2 regions of the Clostridium nitrophenolicum genome follow, and region 2 is predicted to be linked to the other one. Evidence: a T-box and tRNA genes for the amino acid it is inferred to sense, from the RefSeq annotation. Region 2 holds a T-box; the other holds one or more tRNA genes.
What was found. The T-box of region 2 lies ahead of proS (proline--tRNA ligase). A T-box ahead of a tRNA ligase gene usually reads a tRNA of that ligase, here a tRNA-Pro.

Region 1 (8,437 bases), 200 kb from region 2:
AATAGGACATTTAGATAAATTTTTTAAGGAGTTTTTTCTTCATCTTAACAATTAAGATAGTATATAAGATTTAAAGCCCGAAAATTAATTTTCGGGCTTTAAATCTTATATACTATCTTTGAAGCTTATATAATCACTCTTTATCCATCCCTTTGAATTAATTCTATCTTCTGATAGAATCGAAACTTCATACCATAGTTCATCATTAATTTCTGCACTATCATATATTTGTATTATAGTAGATTGATTTAAAGAATTAATTATAGCAGAATTACTTAAAGGTGCTATATATAAATTACAGTCTTCCTTAACGATACCTTGACTATAATTAGGGTTTAGATATTTGATAGTAGTATGCAAACTGGACTCTGAATTTGTTTTGTGCTTTAAATTATTGTTTTGATATTTTAGAAGTAAAATTTGCTTCCTTTGATTTGATACCTTATTTGTGAAATAGTAAGAAACAAATAAAGAGAAACCAACGAGGAGTACAAATAAAAACGCCAACATTAACCTTTCCTCCCTATAGATATACAATATTATTATATTCACTAATAAGTCAAAACTGTCACAAAATAAAAAAATCCTAGTTAAATTTAACTAAGATTTTAAATATTAAACAGCCTCTATAAGTTCTTTATATTGAAGAATATACATATCAGCAGAATTTATTATGTCTTCCTTTTGATATTCTGAATAGGAATCATGTACGCCTACTACAGTCATACCAGCAGCCTTTGCCCCTTTAACAGCAGGTAGTATATCCTCAAATACAACGCACTCCTTAGGTTTTAACATTAGTCTCTCTGATGCTAGTAAATATACGTCTGGGAAATCTTTGCCTCTAGAAACCTCGTCGGTAGTTGTTATTGAATCAAAATAGTGATATATATCATTTCTTTTAAGAGCAATTTCTATCAATGGTTTACAGTTACTTGTTGCTAAAGCAATCTTTATTCCTTTTGTTTTTAATAGAGACAGAAACTCTTTAGCACCGGGTTTTAATGAAACATGATGGGCATACTGATTTATGGCCATTTCATTCCATTCCTTTTGAATTTCTTCTATTGTGTCAGAAATATTAAATCTATCTTTAAAATATTGAGCGACTTCTGCAAAGCCCATATGTTCTATATCTTCTTTCAAGTTGCTAGGTAAAGCAATGTTTCTCTTTTTTAAATATTCTTCATCTATCTTACTCCATACCCACATAGAGTCTATAAGAGTACCATCCATATCAAATATTGCACCTTTAATATTTTTAAGCATAAATATCACCTCGACTTATAGTATAACATCAAATATAAGCAATATAAACTGTAAAAAGTGACCTTAGGCATCTAATATAAAATAATATATTTAGAATTATAAATGTCAATATATATATACAATCAAAAAGAGAATACCTCAGAAATTTGTGAGGCATTCTCCTTTTAAAAACGTATGTATGCTATTAAGTTCTGTTAAAATTTTCTCTCGAATATATGTACTTTTTCTTCATCTTTAAAATCCTCAAAGGAAAATATACCTATGCTATCGAGTATTTTATTCATGCAAGTACTATCAACGGCTACTTTTATAGATGAGTTTTCAGCCATTTCATCAAGGTGTTCTCTTCCTTTTTCTCTTGGAATGACAGCTTTTGGACCACCTACGCAGCCGCCGATGCAGCCCATTCCTTCTATAAAGTTAGCATCTAACTCGCCTTTTTGTGCTTTTTCAAGTATTTCTTTACAATCTTTTACTCCGTTCGCTTGAGCTGTCTTTAATAACTTGTGTTTTTCAGGATATATTCTCTCTATTGCATCGCATATAGCAGTAGATACTCCTCCAGTACGGCCGTAAAGTCTTCCGCCTCTTGATGCATATTCAGTAGAAGTGTCCTCTTCCAGCTCTGCAGGTTTTACATCTAAAGCTTCAAATATATCTTTCATTTCTGCAAAAGTAAGCACGAAATCTATATCTCCCAATAAATCTTTCTCTTTTGCTTCTGCTTTTTTAGCAATACAAGGTCCTACAAATACAACCTTGCAGTCAGGATTCAACTTCTTTAGTACTCTGCCAGAAGCAATCATTGGCGATACAGAAGGAGAAACATTTTTTACTAGATTATTATAAACTCTTTTAAGCATACCAACCCACATTGGACAGCAGCATGAAGTTATCATTAAATCATCTTGTTTTTTTACAAAACGGTCAAATTCAACAGTTTCTTTCAAGGTAAGCATATCTGCAAAAAATGCCACTTCTACCATGTCAGTAAAACCAATTCTTTTAAAAGCAGCTCTTAATTGATCTATAGTTACAGTATCACCAAATTGGCCAATAATTGCTGGAGCTACTGCAGCTATAACTGGTGATTTACTTTTAAGGAGTTCCGCTAATGGAATAAATTCCACTCTATCAAGAATTCCACCAGTAGGGCATGCTTCTACACAAAAACCACAATCAGTACATTTTTCACAATCAATGACACTTGTATGTTTTTCCTTATCTATAAATATAGCATTAAAGGGACATGATTTTTGGCACATAGTTTCTCCGTTTTCATCTGTACAATCCATTGAACAATGTTTGATTTTATTAACTATTTTATGGTCTGCTTCGTAAGAGGATATAGCTTTTTTTAAGTCTGAAATAAAGTTTGGACTATAAGTTATACCGGTTCCACAAAGTGAGGAAATAACTTTACATAGATTTTCTTTATCAAGTTCATTCGATGCTAAGATTTCATTTACCTTATCCTCAAACTTGTCTTCATAATATGCTTTTATTAATGACTTAAATAAATCACTATATTTTGCTTTCATGCTAACAACTCCTTATAAGTAAGTAATAATTTATATTATACCATATTATTTATAATTTACCCTAAATTTAAAACATTAACCCAATTTCTAATAATTGCTCCAAAATAAAAAGCTTAAGATAGGCATTATTATAAGTGCGTATAATAGCTATCTAAATGCTAAATGTAAAATAAATTTAATCTTATAAAAAATACGTGATAAATTTTATCTACCACGTATTTTTGGTCGGAGTGACAAGATTTGAACTTGCGACCTCTTGATCCCGAAGCAAGCGCGCTACCAACTGCGCCACACCCCGACAAATATTAATGTTTAATGCAAAAAAGAGTTACTAGCTATTAGTAACTCAATGGTCGGGGTGACAGGGATTGAACCTGCGACCTCATGGTCCCAAACCACGCGCGCTCCCATCTGCGCCACACCCCGGTATATAAATATTATATGCTATATTTTGGAAAAAGTCAACAGTGAATATAATAATAAAATAACTGATAGATTTGTTATTTCACTACTATCAGTTATTTGTAGACGTTAAAAATTATTGTTTGCTTTTTTCATCTCCTGCACCGCGTGTAGGAACAGTTGACATAAGAAATCCTATCAGTATAGAAACCAATGCTGGTGCCAATATATTAATATAAGCTATGTACCAGGTTCTATAAAGAATTAAGGCTGTAACGCCTGTTATAATTAAAGTTGCTATAAATGTATAAATTACAAATTTAGCAAAAGAACCAAAGAATTTTTCATAAAGTCTGTGGCGTGTAGGACCACTAATTATATTTCTAAACAAAAAATAGGAAATAAAAATTAAAATAATATCTACTACAGCAGATATCAAAAAGTTTTTCATAGAAAACACCTCCAACAGGTTATCAGTTATATTATTACCATGTTGGAGGATTTTACGCATAGTTATATTTTTTAATTTTTAAGATACATTTCTCCTATTTTGAAGACATCTCCTGCACCAACAGTTAAAAGAATATCACCATTATCTAAATTTTTATTTAGATAAGATACTATTTCATCGAAACTATGGATGTTAGAGCATTTTACGCCTCTTTCTTTCACTTTGTCTGCAAGCATAGAAGAGCTTACGATACCAGTATCCTTCTCTCTTGCGGCATATATATCTGCTAATATAAGTTCATCCACACCATCAAAAGCTTCACTAAATTCATTAAAAAGATTTATTGTTCTTGAATAGGTATGTGGCTGAAATACGCAGAATATTTTCTTATGAGGATAATTTTTAGCTGCACTCAATGTAGCTTTAACTTCTGTTGGATGGTGAGCATAGTCATCAACAACAGTAACTCCATTTTTTACTCCTTTTAGTTCAAATCTTCTATGAGTACCTTTGTAACTTTGTAAGCCATTTACTATATTTTCAGAAGGTACATTAAGGCTTAAAGCAGAGCATATACTAGCAAGGGCATTTAAAATATTATGCTTACCAGGGATATTTAGTTGTATAGATAAAAGTTTTGATTCATCTCTATACACATCAAAGTAAGCACATCCCTTTTCATTAAATACAATATTTTTTGCCACAACATCACCAGAATTAATTCCATAAGTAACTACGTTGCAGTTTGATTGAGAAATCACATTTTTCATTCTTTCATCATCAGCATAACAAACTAAGTAACCGTCATCAGGGATAAGCTTAGCGAATTTTATAAATGCATTTTCAATATCATTTATATCTTTATAATAATCTAGATGGTCTGCATCTATATTTAGTATTACCCCTATATAAGGAAAAAACTCAAGGAAGGATCCTTTATACTCGCAAGCTTCTGTTACAAAATAGTCACTATTGCCTGGGCGTACGTTTCCATTTATAGCATCAAGCTGTCCACCTACGAGTATGGTAGGATCTAAATCAGCATCTAGACATATATGAGAAACCATTGAAGTTGTTGTAGTTTTTCCGTGTGTCCCAGCTATAGCTATGTTAAATTTATGACCTTTCATTATGCTGCCTAAAAATTCAGCTCTAGTTACGGTCGGTATGTTTAGTTCTTTAGCACGCATTAGCTCGGGATTGTCTTCAGATATGGCTGCAGTATATACTACTAAGTCTATATCTTTATTTATGTTATCTTTCTTTTGGCCTATATGAATCTCAGCACCTCTGGCTGATAGAGTATCAGTTATAGGTGAAGCATTCATATCAGAGCCCGACACTTTAAAGTTTCTGTTTAATAAAATCTCAGCTAGGCCGCTCATACTTATACCACCTATACCTATAAAGTGTATATTTTTATTTTTATCGTTTATAAAATCAAATGACATTAGAATCAGCTCCTTTAATTAAATAACTTCATTTAATAATTATATACAAAAATTAGTCAAAAAAACACAATTGTTAAATTTTATTTTGAACTTTGGTATATATGGGACAAGACAATAAAGTTATTGATTATATAGTTTTTTTAGAATAAAATATGAATAATAGGATATAATTTTAAAAAAATATTCGTAAATTTTAAAGTGAATAGGTGATGATTATGGATAAATTTAGTAGAAACCAAAGGGTTGCAGCCATAACAAAAATATTAATAGAAAATCCAAATAAGATTATAAACTTAAATAACTTTACTGATATGTTTAATGCTGCTAAGTCTACAATAAGTGAAGATTTAGTTGTAGTCAAGGATATTTTAATGAAGCTTAGCATGGGAAGAGTTGAAACTATATCTGGCGCTGCTGGAGGAGTTAAGTATGTATGTGGGCTATCCCATGAAAAAATTAAGGAATTTGCTGAAAAACTATGTATTATTTTGAAAAATAGAGAAAGAATAATACCAGGGAATTTTTTATACATGACTGACTTAATGTTTAACCCTCAAGTTATACAAACAGCAGGTATTATACTTGCTGCATCATTTATTGATAAAAATGTGGATTATGTAGTTACAGTTGAGACTAAAGGAATTCCGCTAGCTTATGAAGTCGCTAAAATGCTCGGAGTTCAATTGGTAGTAGTTAGAAGAGAAACAAAGGTTACTGAAGGATCAACTTTGAGCATAAATTATGTTTCAGGATCTACCGGGAGAATTCAAAACATGTCACTATCTAAAAAGGCAATGAATAAGGGAAGTAAGTGTATATTTGTAGATGATTTCATGAAGGCTGGAGGTACAGCATCAGGCATAATAGATTTACTGAAGGAATTTGACAGTGAACTATTAGGGATAGGTGTACTAATTGATAATGTAGAAACACCTAAGAAACTTTTTCAAGATTATGTATCAATAGTAGATTTTAAAGGTATTGATGAAAATGGAGAAGCATTATTATTTCCTTCTAAAATGTTCAAATAATATAATTTTCAAAAAATTTATTAATTTTTAACAAAATAAAGAAGGAAAAATATAAAATGTAGAGAATAATATATACATAAGCATCTTGGAGGTGGATTTTATATGCAAATTACAGACGTTAGAGTAAGAAAAATTGCTGCTGAAGGTAAGATGAAAGCTATAGTTTCAGTAACCTTTGATAATGAATTTGTAGTTCACGATATAAAGGTTATAGAAGGTCAAAATGGTCTTTTTATAGCAATGCCAAGCAGAAAGACTCCTGATGGAGAATTTAAAGACATTGCGCATCCAATTAATACTCAAACAAGAGAAAAAATACAAAAATCTATTTTAGAAGAGTTTGAAAAAGTAAAAAATGAAGAAGTTGCTTCCGAGCAAATTACGGAAGAATAATAAAAAGGAGTATAGCTACTCCTTTTTATTATTGATTTTTTTATATAAAAATGACTCATAAGGTTGAAAATAATATCTATATAAAATATAATATTTAAGGGATGTTCGTATAATATAAAGTAGAAAAATGTAGGTTTATGACCATAAAGAGGTGTTATAATGTATAATTGTGCTATAATATTAGCCGCTGGAGAAGGAAAAAGGATGAAATCTTCCACGCCTAAGGTACTTCATAAAATATGTGGAAAAGAAATGGTAAACGTTGTAATAGATACAATAAAAGAAGCAAAAGTAAATGACATAAATGTAATTATAGGCAGAGGAGCAGATAAAGTAAAGGATGCTACTACCAACAGAACTGTACACTATTCGTTGCAAGATAAGCAGCTTGGAACTGGTCATGCTGTTATGTGTGCAAAGGAATTTTTAAAGGGAAAGAAAGGTACCGTAGCAATATTTACAGGGGATGCTCCTTTAATTACGAAAAGCACAGTGGAAAAACTTCTTGACTTCCATGGTAATAAAAACTATAAAGCAACCATATTGACTTCAATAGTAGATAATCCTCATGGATATGGTAGAGTAGTAAGAGAAGGTAATCAGGAAGTTTGCAAGATAGTAGAGCATAAAGACTGCACTGAAGAAGAATTGAAAATAAATGAAATAAATGCAGGAATGTATTGTTTTGACATAGAAAGTCTACTCAAAAGTTTAGACAAACTAGATAATAATAATTCTCAAGGAGAATATTATATAACTGATGTTATAGGAATTCTAAAAAATGAAGGTGAAAAAATAGGAGCATTACCAATACCCTTTGAAGAAACTATGGGAATAAATTCCAGAGCGCAACTCTCAGAAGCTGAGAAGGTTATGAGAAAGAGAATAAACCAAATGCATATGGACAACGGAGTTACTCTAATTGATCCAGATTGCACATATATAGATATAGATGTTGAAATAGGTAATGATACTATAATATATCCAGGTAACGTTATTCAAGGCAAAACAGTAATAGGAGAAAATTGTACTATTCACTCTAATTCTAGGATAAAAGATAGTATTATAGATAAAAATGTCACAATACAATGTTCTACAATATTAGAAAGTAAGATAGGTGAAGGAACTACAGTAGGGCCATTTGCATATGTAAGGCCTGAAAGTGTTATAGGCAAATCAGCTAGAATTGGAGACTTTGTTGAAATAAAAAAATCTACTATAGGAGATGAGACAAAGGTTTCCCATTTAACATATATAGGAGATGCTGAGATAGGAAGCAAGTGTAATTTCGGCTGTGGCACAGTTGTTGTAAATTACGACGGACAGAAAAAGTATAAAACAGTAATTGGTGATAATGCATTTATTGGTTGCAACACAAACCTAGTTGCGCCAGTTAAAGTTAACAATAATACTTATATAGCAGCAGGATCAACTATAACTGATGAAGTTCCAGAAGGAGCTTTAGCTATCGCAAGATGCAAGCAGGTTAATAAAGAAGGTTGGTTGGAGAAAAAAGGAATAAAGAAATAAAATTTTAGGAGGATTTCATAATGATAACCCATGGTAAAAATATTAAAATTTTTGCTGGTAATTCTCATCCAGGGCTAGCAAAAGACATTGCAGGTATTTTAGGATTATCTGTTGGAGATGCTGTAGTTTCAACATTTAGTGATGGTGAGATATCAGCAAATATTAACGAAACTGTAAGAGGTACAGATGTCTTTGTAGTTCAATCTACAAATAACCCTGTAAATGATAATCTAATGGAGCTTTTAATAATGATTGATGCATTTAAAAGAGCTTCAGCAGGAAGAATAACAGCGGTAATACCTTATTATGGATATGCAAGACAAGATAGAAAAGCTAAAGCAAGAGATCCAATTACTGCAAAGCTTGTTG
Region 2 (8,437 bases):
ATTACGGTAAATCCTAATGCACCTATCATAGCACCACTGAATGTGTGTAAAATCATATCCCAGTTGGGAATTCTGTAGTAAAAGTTCTTTACCTCTCCTAAATAAATTGCACAGTAAAGAAATGCAGAATAAACAAATATCATATTTGTTGGTATGCTTACTTTTAAACGTTTTTCTGTAAAGCCCGGAAGCAACATTGCAAATGTGCCGAGTATACACTGCAAAAGCATCAAAAAGTAGTCGCTCTTTACTCTTACATCGGGATTATAAAGCGGTGCGACTGTGGGTGCCATAATCATTCTGATTGTTACAAAAACAGAGGATAATATCATTGTTACAAAAACAAATTTTATAAAATTCCTTTTGCTAAATATTTTTTTCATTCTTTTACCTCCTCTTTTCATTATTATCACCAGAAAACAATATTTCAACATCTTGATTTCTACCGTCACTTATCTTTGAAAAAATATATTGTTCAAGATCTGAGTTTAAATGAAAATCATCAGGTTGGAAATAGCGTTTAAACCGCTGTCATCTTTGTACAAGAATATTTCCATTCTGCTTTCTGTACAAACATTTTATTATAATTAATAATCGTTCTTAATAAATTATATCACTTTTATACACTCAAGGCACGTTGAAACAGTAATTAAGCTAGAAAGGAAATTATAAGCCAACGACCCAAGCTAGTTAGAGTATAGCAGCTAACAAATAAGTATAATGAAAGCGAAGGTAACATAAAAAAATACCTTCGCTTCATTGTGTTATCTTGGTTCTGGTGCCACTATAGCTTCTAAAGCCGGAGATTTTCCAGTTAGGCCAACTGCATAGATAGTATAGTAATTATTAGGCTCCAGCTGAACATTAGGAACAGTTAATACTATATCGTCAGTACCAGCAAGATTGATTATGAAGGTATATGTTCCTGGAGGAATGCAAGCGTAATCTGTAATACCTTTATAAACAACATTTCTGAATACTTTTGTACCGTCAGATAAATTTATGTCAACAGCTGGTGCGTTTGGAGAAAGATTAATAAATCTTACACAAGCTCTTCCAAAATTCTGAGCGGTGGTTGGTTCTTGTATGGTATATAAACTAATGTTAGGAAAAGTTCCTATTGCGGCTATATTAAATACAGTATTTGCAGGAATATTTATATTAGCATCTATAATAGGATTCGTAATTTGTCCTGAAGGATAAACTTTAATATTATAGTTACCAGGAGGAACAGGCAGATATTGCGAAAATTCCTTGTAAGCAAGATTCTTTACTATAAGATTTCCGTTGGCATAAATGTCTAAATTTGGGTCATTAGGAGAGGCGTGGAATATTCTAATATAAGAATTCATTTGGTTAGCTCTGTAGTAATAATCTGTCATATCAGCATATTGACAATAAAGCATTGACTTTCTCCTTTATATTTCTGATCTATATTATAATATGAAATAAATATTAAAATGTTCGTTTCATAAAGAATATGTAACATTTTATTTCATTTGAAATATTATGATAGAGAAACTAAAAAATAAGGAGATTACTTAATGAGTAACTATAGATAATTACATAATTAAGACTGTGTAAAAAAATTGTACGTGAATATTAAAATTTTAGTTTGATAATCTATTGACAATTTTATATTTATGTTTTATCATATAAAATAAATTTAAAAAATTTCAATATTACAAAAATAAGGAAGAGGATTAGTAGAAATTTAAGCTTTTTTAAAGAGAGGGAATGTAAGGTGAGAGATTTCCAAAAAGCCATTTTGAACCTACCTCGGAGTTCTGTACTGAAATAGTAGTAGGATACAGCGGCTAATTTCCGTTAAGAAATTAAGAGTGAATATATTTTTACAAGTATATTAATAAGGGTGGTACCGCCGATACAGCCTCGGTCCCTATTTGGGATTAGGGGCTTTTTATATTGCATTTAATTACCTTTTATTACTAAATTGCGCAATGTTGGTAATAATATCAGTTGATGATTATTTTAAGTATCAAATTCTAATTAAACTCAAAAATTATTGGAGGAGTATTTAAATGGATAATGGAAAAAAATTAGTAGAACAAATAACACCTATGGATGTTGATTTTGCACAATGGTATACAGATATCGTTAAAAAAGCAGAGCTTGCTGATTATTCAAGTGTTAAGGGATGCATGATTATTCGCCCTAATGGTTATGCAATTTGGGAAAATATACAAAAGTACGTAGATGCAAAGCTTAAAGAGTATGGACATGAAAATGTATATATGCCAATGTTTATACCAGAAGGTCTACTACAAAAAGAAAAAGATCACGTTGAAGGATTTGCACCTGAGGTTGCATGGGTAACTCATGGAGGAGATGACGAATTAGCTGAAAGATTAGTTGTTCGCCCAACATCAGAAACATTATTCTGTGAGCACTATGCAAAAATTGTTCAATCTTATAAGGATTTACCAAAGCTATACAATCAGTGGTGCTCAGTTGTAAGATGGGAAAAAACAACTAGACCTTTCTTAAGAACAACTGAATTCTTATGGCAAGAAGGCCATACAATCCATGAAACAAAAGAAGAAGCTGAAGCTCATACACTTAAGATACTAAATATGTATTCTAAATTATGTGAAGATATGTTGGCGATGCCAGTAGTTATGGGTAAAAAGACGGAAAAAGAAAAGTTTGCTGGTGCAGATGACACATATACAATCGAAAGCTTAATGCATGATGGAAAGGCATTACAAGCAGGAACTTCACACTATCTTGGTGAGAATTTCTCAAGAGCATTTACAATCCAATTTTCAGATAGAAGTGGAAAGTTACAATACCCACATTATACTACATGGGCAGTAACTACAAGATTAATTGGAGCAATAATAATGGTTCATGGTGATGATAGTGGTTTAAAATTACCACCAAGAATTGCACCAACTCAAGCGGTAATTATTCCTGTTGCTCAGCATAAAGAAGGAGTACTTGAAAAGGCAAAAGAATTAAAGGAAAGATTAGCTAAGGTTGTAAGGGTTAAGCTTGATGATAGTGATAAGATGCCAGGTTGGAAGTATAGTGAATATGAAATGAAGGGTATTCCACTAAGAATAGAAATTGGTCCAAAGGATATAGAGAAAAATCAAGCTGTGTTAGTAAGAAGAGACAACAGAGAAAAAACAATTGTTTCATTGGATGAAATTGAAACAAAGGTTCAAGAGATGTTAGATATTATTCATAATTCAATGCTAGAAGAAGTTACAAGAACTAGAGATGAAAAAACTTATGTAGCAACAACTATGGAAGAATTTGAGGATATTATTGAAAATAAACCAGGATTTATTAAGGCAATGTGGTGTGGAGATAGAGCTTGTGAAGATAAGATAAGAGAGGTAACTGGCGCTACATCTCGTTGTATGCCATTTGAACAAGAGGTTGTTTCAGATACATGTGTATGCTGTGGCAAAAAAGCTAAACATTTAGTTTACTGGGGAAGAGCATACTAAAAATAAAGGTTGCTATATTTTGGATAGCAAGTATATTATAAACTTAGCGTTAAGATTTAAAGTAAATTGTTATAATTATGAAAATTAGTTTTTTAATAAATAAAGAATGAGGATATACTAACCTCATTCTTTATTTATTAAAGATTAATGTTAGGTTATTTAGGTCTTTGACAATAGTTACTACATTAATTGAGTTTAGCTTTATTTTTAATTAGCTAGATAGTATACTTTAATAAAGATTTTAGTATAAAAGAGGTGGATATTGGTGTATGAAAGTATAATTTTAAAGAAGGCAGAAGCCATAAAAGATAAACTTATAGCTATAAGGAGAGATATACACGCTCATCCCGAAATAGGACTACATGAAACAAGAACTGCAAAAATAATAGCAGAGATGCTGGAGCAGTACGGCATAGAGGTTCAAAGGAACGTTGGAGTTACAGGTGTCGTTGGGGTACTTAGAGGCAAATACCCAGGTAAAACCATACTTTTAAGAGCAGATATGGACTGTTTAAAAATTGCAGAGGAAAATAATATTAAATATAAATCTGAATACCCTAATTTAATGCATGCCTGTGGGCATGATGCTCATGTTTCATGGCTTATTGGTGCTGCCGCAATTTTGTCTGAGCTTAAGGAAAAAATAAAAGGAAATGTAAAGTTCTTATTTCAGCCTGCAGAAGAGAAGGAAGGTGGAGCAGAAAAGACAATACATAGTGGGGTGTTAGAGAATCCTAAAGTAGATGCAATTATAGGAGCTCATGTTTGGCCTAATATTGAAGCTGGTAAAATAGGGATCAAATCTGGACCATTAATGGCTGCGTCAGATAACTTTAAGATAAGCATATATGGGAAAGGTGGGCATGGAGGACAGCCGCATAAATGTATAGATCCAATAGCCGTTGCTTGTGAGATATATATGGCCCTCCAAACTGTAATAAGCAGGAAGGTAGATCCATTAGAGCCTGCTGTTATAACTATAGGAAAATTTAATTCAGGCTCAGCTCATAATGTAATACCGGATAAAGCAGAGATGGAGGGAACTATAAGAACGTTAACCTATGAAGTTAGAGATAAAATCCCTGATATTATGGAATCTATTATCAAAGGCATAAGTTTAGCTAATGGTGCTAAATATAATTTTGAATTCATTCCATATCATGCACCAGTGATAAATGATAGTGAAGTTACATCAGTTGTAGGAAAGGCTGCCAGCAAACTACTAGGACATAAAAATGTAATTATAGTTGATAAGCCCACTATGATAGGTGAGGATTTTTCAAGTTTTGAGGAGAAAGTTCCAGGGACATTTTTTTGGGTAGGCACATACAACTCCAAGAAAGGAATTATTAAGCCTCTTCATAATCCAGAATTTAATATAGATGAAGACATAATATATAAGGCAGCTGCTGTTTTTGCTGAATGTGCTATAGTTTACTTAAATGAGAAATAAAATATAGATAATTTTAAAATTACTTTAAAATAATTTGTAAAATCTATTAGTAAAAGTAGTTTTATTGTTATAATATAATTATATGATTTATAATTATGTTGATATGGAGGCTTGACATGTTTAGTAATAAAAAGTTTGATGGTAATAAACTTAAATATGGAATTTATTATGCAATAGTGGTCGCTATTATTATGTTTTTTCTTAATGATTATATGGTTAATGTAAAAACTCAACATATAAAGTATAGCGATTTTATGACATATGTTTCTCAGAATAAAGTCAAAGAGGTACAAATAACAAGAGATAAAATAGTTATTACTCCTAAAACCAAAGAAGGAGAAAAAAGCAAAATATTATATACTGAGAAAGTTGATGATCCTGATTTAATTAAAAAACTAGATGCAGCACATGTACAGTATGGGGGAGCACCTCAAGAGAATAATCCAATAAAGAATTTTTTTATAAATTGGATACTTCCAATAATAATATTTATGTTTCTTGGTAGAATTCTTTTTGGAAGACTTGATAAGAAAATGGGAAGTGGGGTTATGTCTTTTGGGAAAAATACAGCAAAGATATATGCAGAAAATGAAACAGGTGTAAACTTTAACGATGTAGCTGGGCAAGAAGAGGCAAAGGAATCTTTGGTTGAAATTGTAGACTTCCTTCATAATCCTAAAAAATATACGGATATAGGAGCTAAACTTCCAAAGGGAGCTCTGCTTGTAGGTCCTCCAGGAACGGGAAAAACCTTATTAGCAAAAGCAGTAGCTGGAGAAGCCAAAGTGCCATTTTTCTCTATATCAGGATCAGCATTTGTAGAAATGTTTGTAGGAATGGGAGCTTCTAGAGTTAGGGATTTGTTTGAACAGGCACAGGAGAAAGCACCTTGTATAATATTTATAGATGAAATAGATGCTATAGGTAAAAGCAGAGAAGGTAACATAGCTGGAAATGATGAGAGAGAACAAACCTTAAATCAATTGCTGGCAGAAATGGATGGATTCGATTCATCTAAAGGTGTTGTAATTCTAGCGGCTACTAACAGACCAGAGGTATTAGATAAGGCTCTTTTAAGACCAGGTAGGTTTGATCGAAGAGTAATAGCAGACAGACCAGATTTAAGGGGTAGAGAAGAAATCTTAAAGGTTCACTCAAAGGGTGTCAAAATGTCCGAAAGTGTTGATTTGAATGCTATAGCTAAAGGAACTCCAGGTGCGGTAGGTGCAGATTTAGCTAATATAATTAATGAGGCAGCTTTGAGAGCGGTGAAAAGTAACAGGAAAGAAGTAATGCAAGAAGACCTAGAAGAAGCTGTTGAAGTAATAATTGCTGGTAAGGAAAAGAAGGATAGAATATTATCTGATAAAGAAAAAAGGTCAGTAGCTTTCCATGAGGTAGGTCATGCGTTAGTAGCAGCCCTTTTAAAAAATACAGATCCAGTTCATAAAATCACCATAGTACCTAGAACTATGGGGGCATTAGGGTATACTATGCAGCTTCCAGCTGAAGAAAAATATCTAATAACAAAGGAAGAAATGATAGATCAAATATGTGTAATGTTAGGTGGGAGAGCTGCAGAAGAAGTAGAGTTTAACACTATGTCTACGGGAGCTTCTAATGATATAGAAAGAGCAACACAAACGGCAAGAAGTATGGTAACAATGTATGGAATGTCAGAAAGATTTGATATGATGGGGCTTGAATCTATTCAAAATAGGTATTTAGATGGAAGGCCAGTGTTAAACTGCAGTGCTGAAACTGCTGCTATTATAGATGAGGAAACACTGAAAATAATAAAAGAGGCCCATGAGAAGGTTATAAACTTACTTAAAGATAATAGAACTTTACTAACAGAGATATCAGAGAGGCTATTAGAAAAAGAAACACTTATGGGAAATGAATTTATGGAAATGGTAAAAGGGGATAAATCATTAGAAAATCCTTCGGTAGAAGAACAAAAGTAGAATGGAGATTTTCACTATGGAAAATAATGATTTGGAAAAAGAACTGAAAAAGGAATTTGAATTTGTTTTTGAGCAAGAAAAGCTTAACGATGTAGTTGAAGAAATAAAAAATCAAATTCTTAAATATACAAATAAAAGAAGAGAAGTTACAGAAGGCATTATAAATCTAAGAAAAAAGAATATTGAAGAATATAGAGATGATGAAGATAAGTTAATAGAATATTTTGACCATGAAAGATTTGTCAGGGAAGAAACATTTAGAATTATTGATAGAAAATTGAGGGAGCTTACTATACTTAGTAACTCTCCTTACTTTGGTAAAGTTAGCCTTAAGGATGAATTTGAAAATGAGGATATATACATAGGCAGGTTTGGATTAACTAGAAGTGATGAGTATGAACCTGTAGTAATTGACTGGAGATCACCTATTGCTGCATTGTTTTACGCAGGTAAACTTGGAGAAATAACTTATAGGGGTCCTTTAGGAGAAATAAATGCCAATGTTTTATCTAAAAGACAGTTCATAATAAAAAAAGCTGAGCTACTTGGAATGTTTGATACAAGTGTAGATGTAAAAGATGAGATACTTCAAATGGTATTAAGTAAAAATACCGAAGAGAAGTTAAAAGATATAATAATGACAATACAAGCTGAACAGGATAACTTGATAAGACAGCCACGTAATCAAGTTACTGTAGTAGATGGGGTTGCAGGAAGCGGTAAAACCACTATAGCACTACATAGAGTAGCTTATCTACTATATAATTATAGAAATGTATTACAAGATAAGGTTCTAATTCTAGGGCCTAATAGCATATTTATGGATTATATATCAACAGTTTTACCTAGTCTTGGAGAAGTAGGAGTAAAACAGCTTACATTTAAAGATTTTGCCATGGACATTTTGAACTTGGAAAAAGTAATGAGCTTCAAAGATTATATGGAGAAAATACTAAGTGGAGATAAAGTATTTAATGAAAATATAACATATAAAGGATCATTAGAATATATCAAGAAACTAGATAAAATCATAGAGGATTTAGATCATAAACATTTTAAAATAGAAAGTGTAAAGTTCTATGAGAAAGTTATAGTCAATGTGGAAGAAATAGACAAAATGTTTGACTACCACTTTAAATCTATGCCTTTGTTCAGAAGAAGTAAAAAAATAAAGAGGATAATATATTCTAAAATAAAAGATGAGAGAGATAATATAATAAGGCAGATAAAAAAGGAACATCAAGAGGCAATTAGCAAACTGTCAGAAGAGGAATTAAAGAATCAGCGTAACAATCTTGAGTTTATAAAAAGAAACAGAATAAGAGAAACGATACAAGAAGTAGTTAGAATTAAGAGAGAATTGCTATGGCTAGATAACCCGAATATTATCGAAATATACGATGAGTTTAATCAAGGCAAGGAATTAACCTACGATGATTTAGCAGCGATTATTTATCTAAAGATAAAGCTAGAAGGGTTAAAGTACAGTAGTGAAATAAGACATATTGTTATAGATGAGGCACAAGATTATTCTCCAT

Region 1: it encodes a tRNA-Pro, which carries the amino acid that the T-box ahead of proS (proline--tRNA ligase) is inferred to sense. The anticodon was not compared.

What each region holds. Positions count from the first base shown of each region.
Region 1 covers NZ_AP042469.1:5,469,201-5,477,637, reverse strand. Annotated here, with positions in the region: gene ACZ5N4_RS26010 (SH3 domain-containing protein) at 106-510, opposite strand; gene ACZ5N4_RS26005 (HAD family hydrolase) at 616-1,269, opposite strand; gene ACZ5N4_RS26000 ([Fe-Fe] hydrogenase large subunit C-terminal domain-containing protein) at 1,464-2,810, opposite strand; tRNA gene ACZ5N4_RS25995 (tRNA-Pro) at 3,033-3,108, opposite strand; tRNA gene ACZ5N4_RS25990 (tRNA-Pro) at 3,161-3,236, opposite strand; gene ACZ5N4_RS25985 (hypothetical protein) at 3,349-3,663, opposite strand; gene murC (UDP-N-acetylmuramate--L-alanine ligase) at 3,735-5,114, opposite strand; gene purR (pur operon repressor) at 5,330-6,145, shown strand; gene spoVG (septation regulator SpoVG) at 6,248-6,538, shown strand; gene glmU (bifunctional UDP-N-acetylglucosamine diphosphorylase/glucosamine-1-phosphate N-acetyltransferase GlmU) at 6,698-8,068, shown strand; gene ACZ5N4_RS25960 (ribose-phosphate diphosphokinase) at 8,089-8,437, shown strand, end outside.
Region 2 covers NZ_AP042469.1:5,271,396-5,279,832, reverse strand. Annotated here, with positions in the region: gene ACZ5N4_RS24990 (DUF2238 domain-containing protein) at 1-383, opposite strand, end outside; gene ACZ5N4_RS24985 (DUF4397 domain-containing protein) at 765-1,406, opposite strand; T-box leader at 1,685-1,905, shown strand; gene proS (proline--tRNA ligase) at 2,043-3,479, shown strand; gene ACZ5N4_RS24975 (M20 metallopeptidase family protein) at 3,745-4,932, shown strand; gene ftsH (ATP-dependent zinc metalloprotease FtsH) at 5,049-6,899, shown strand; gene ACZ5N4_RS24965 (HelD family protein) at 6,916-8,437, shown strand, end outside.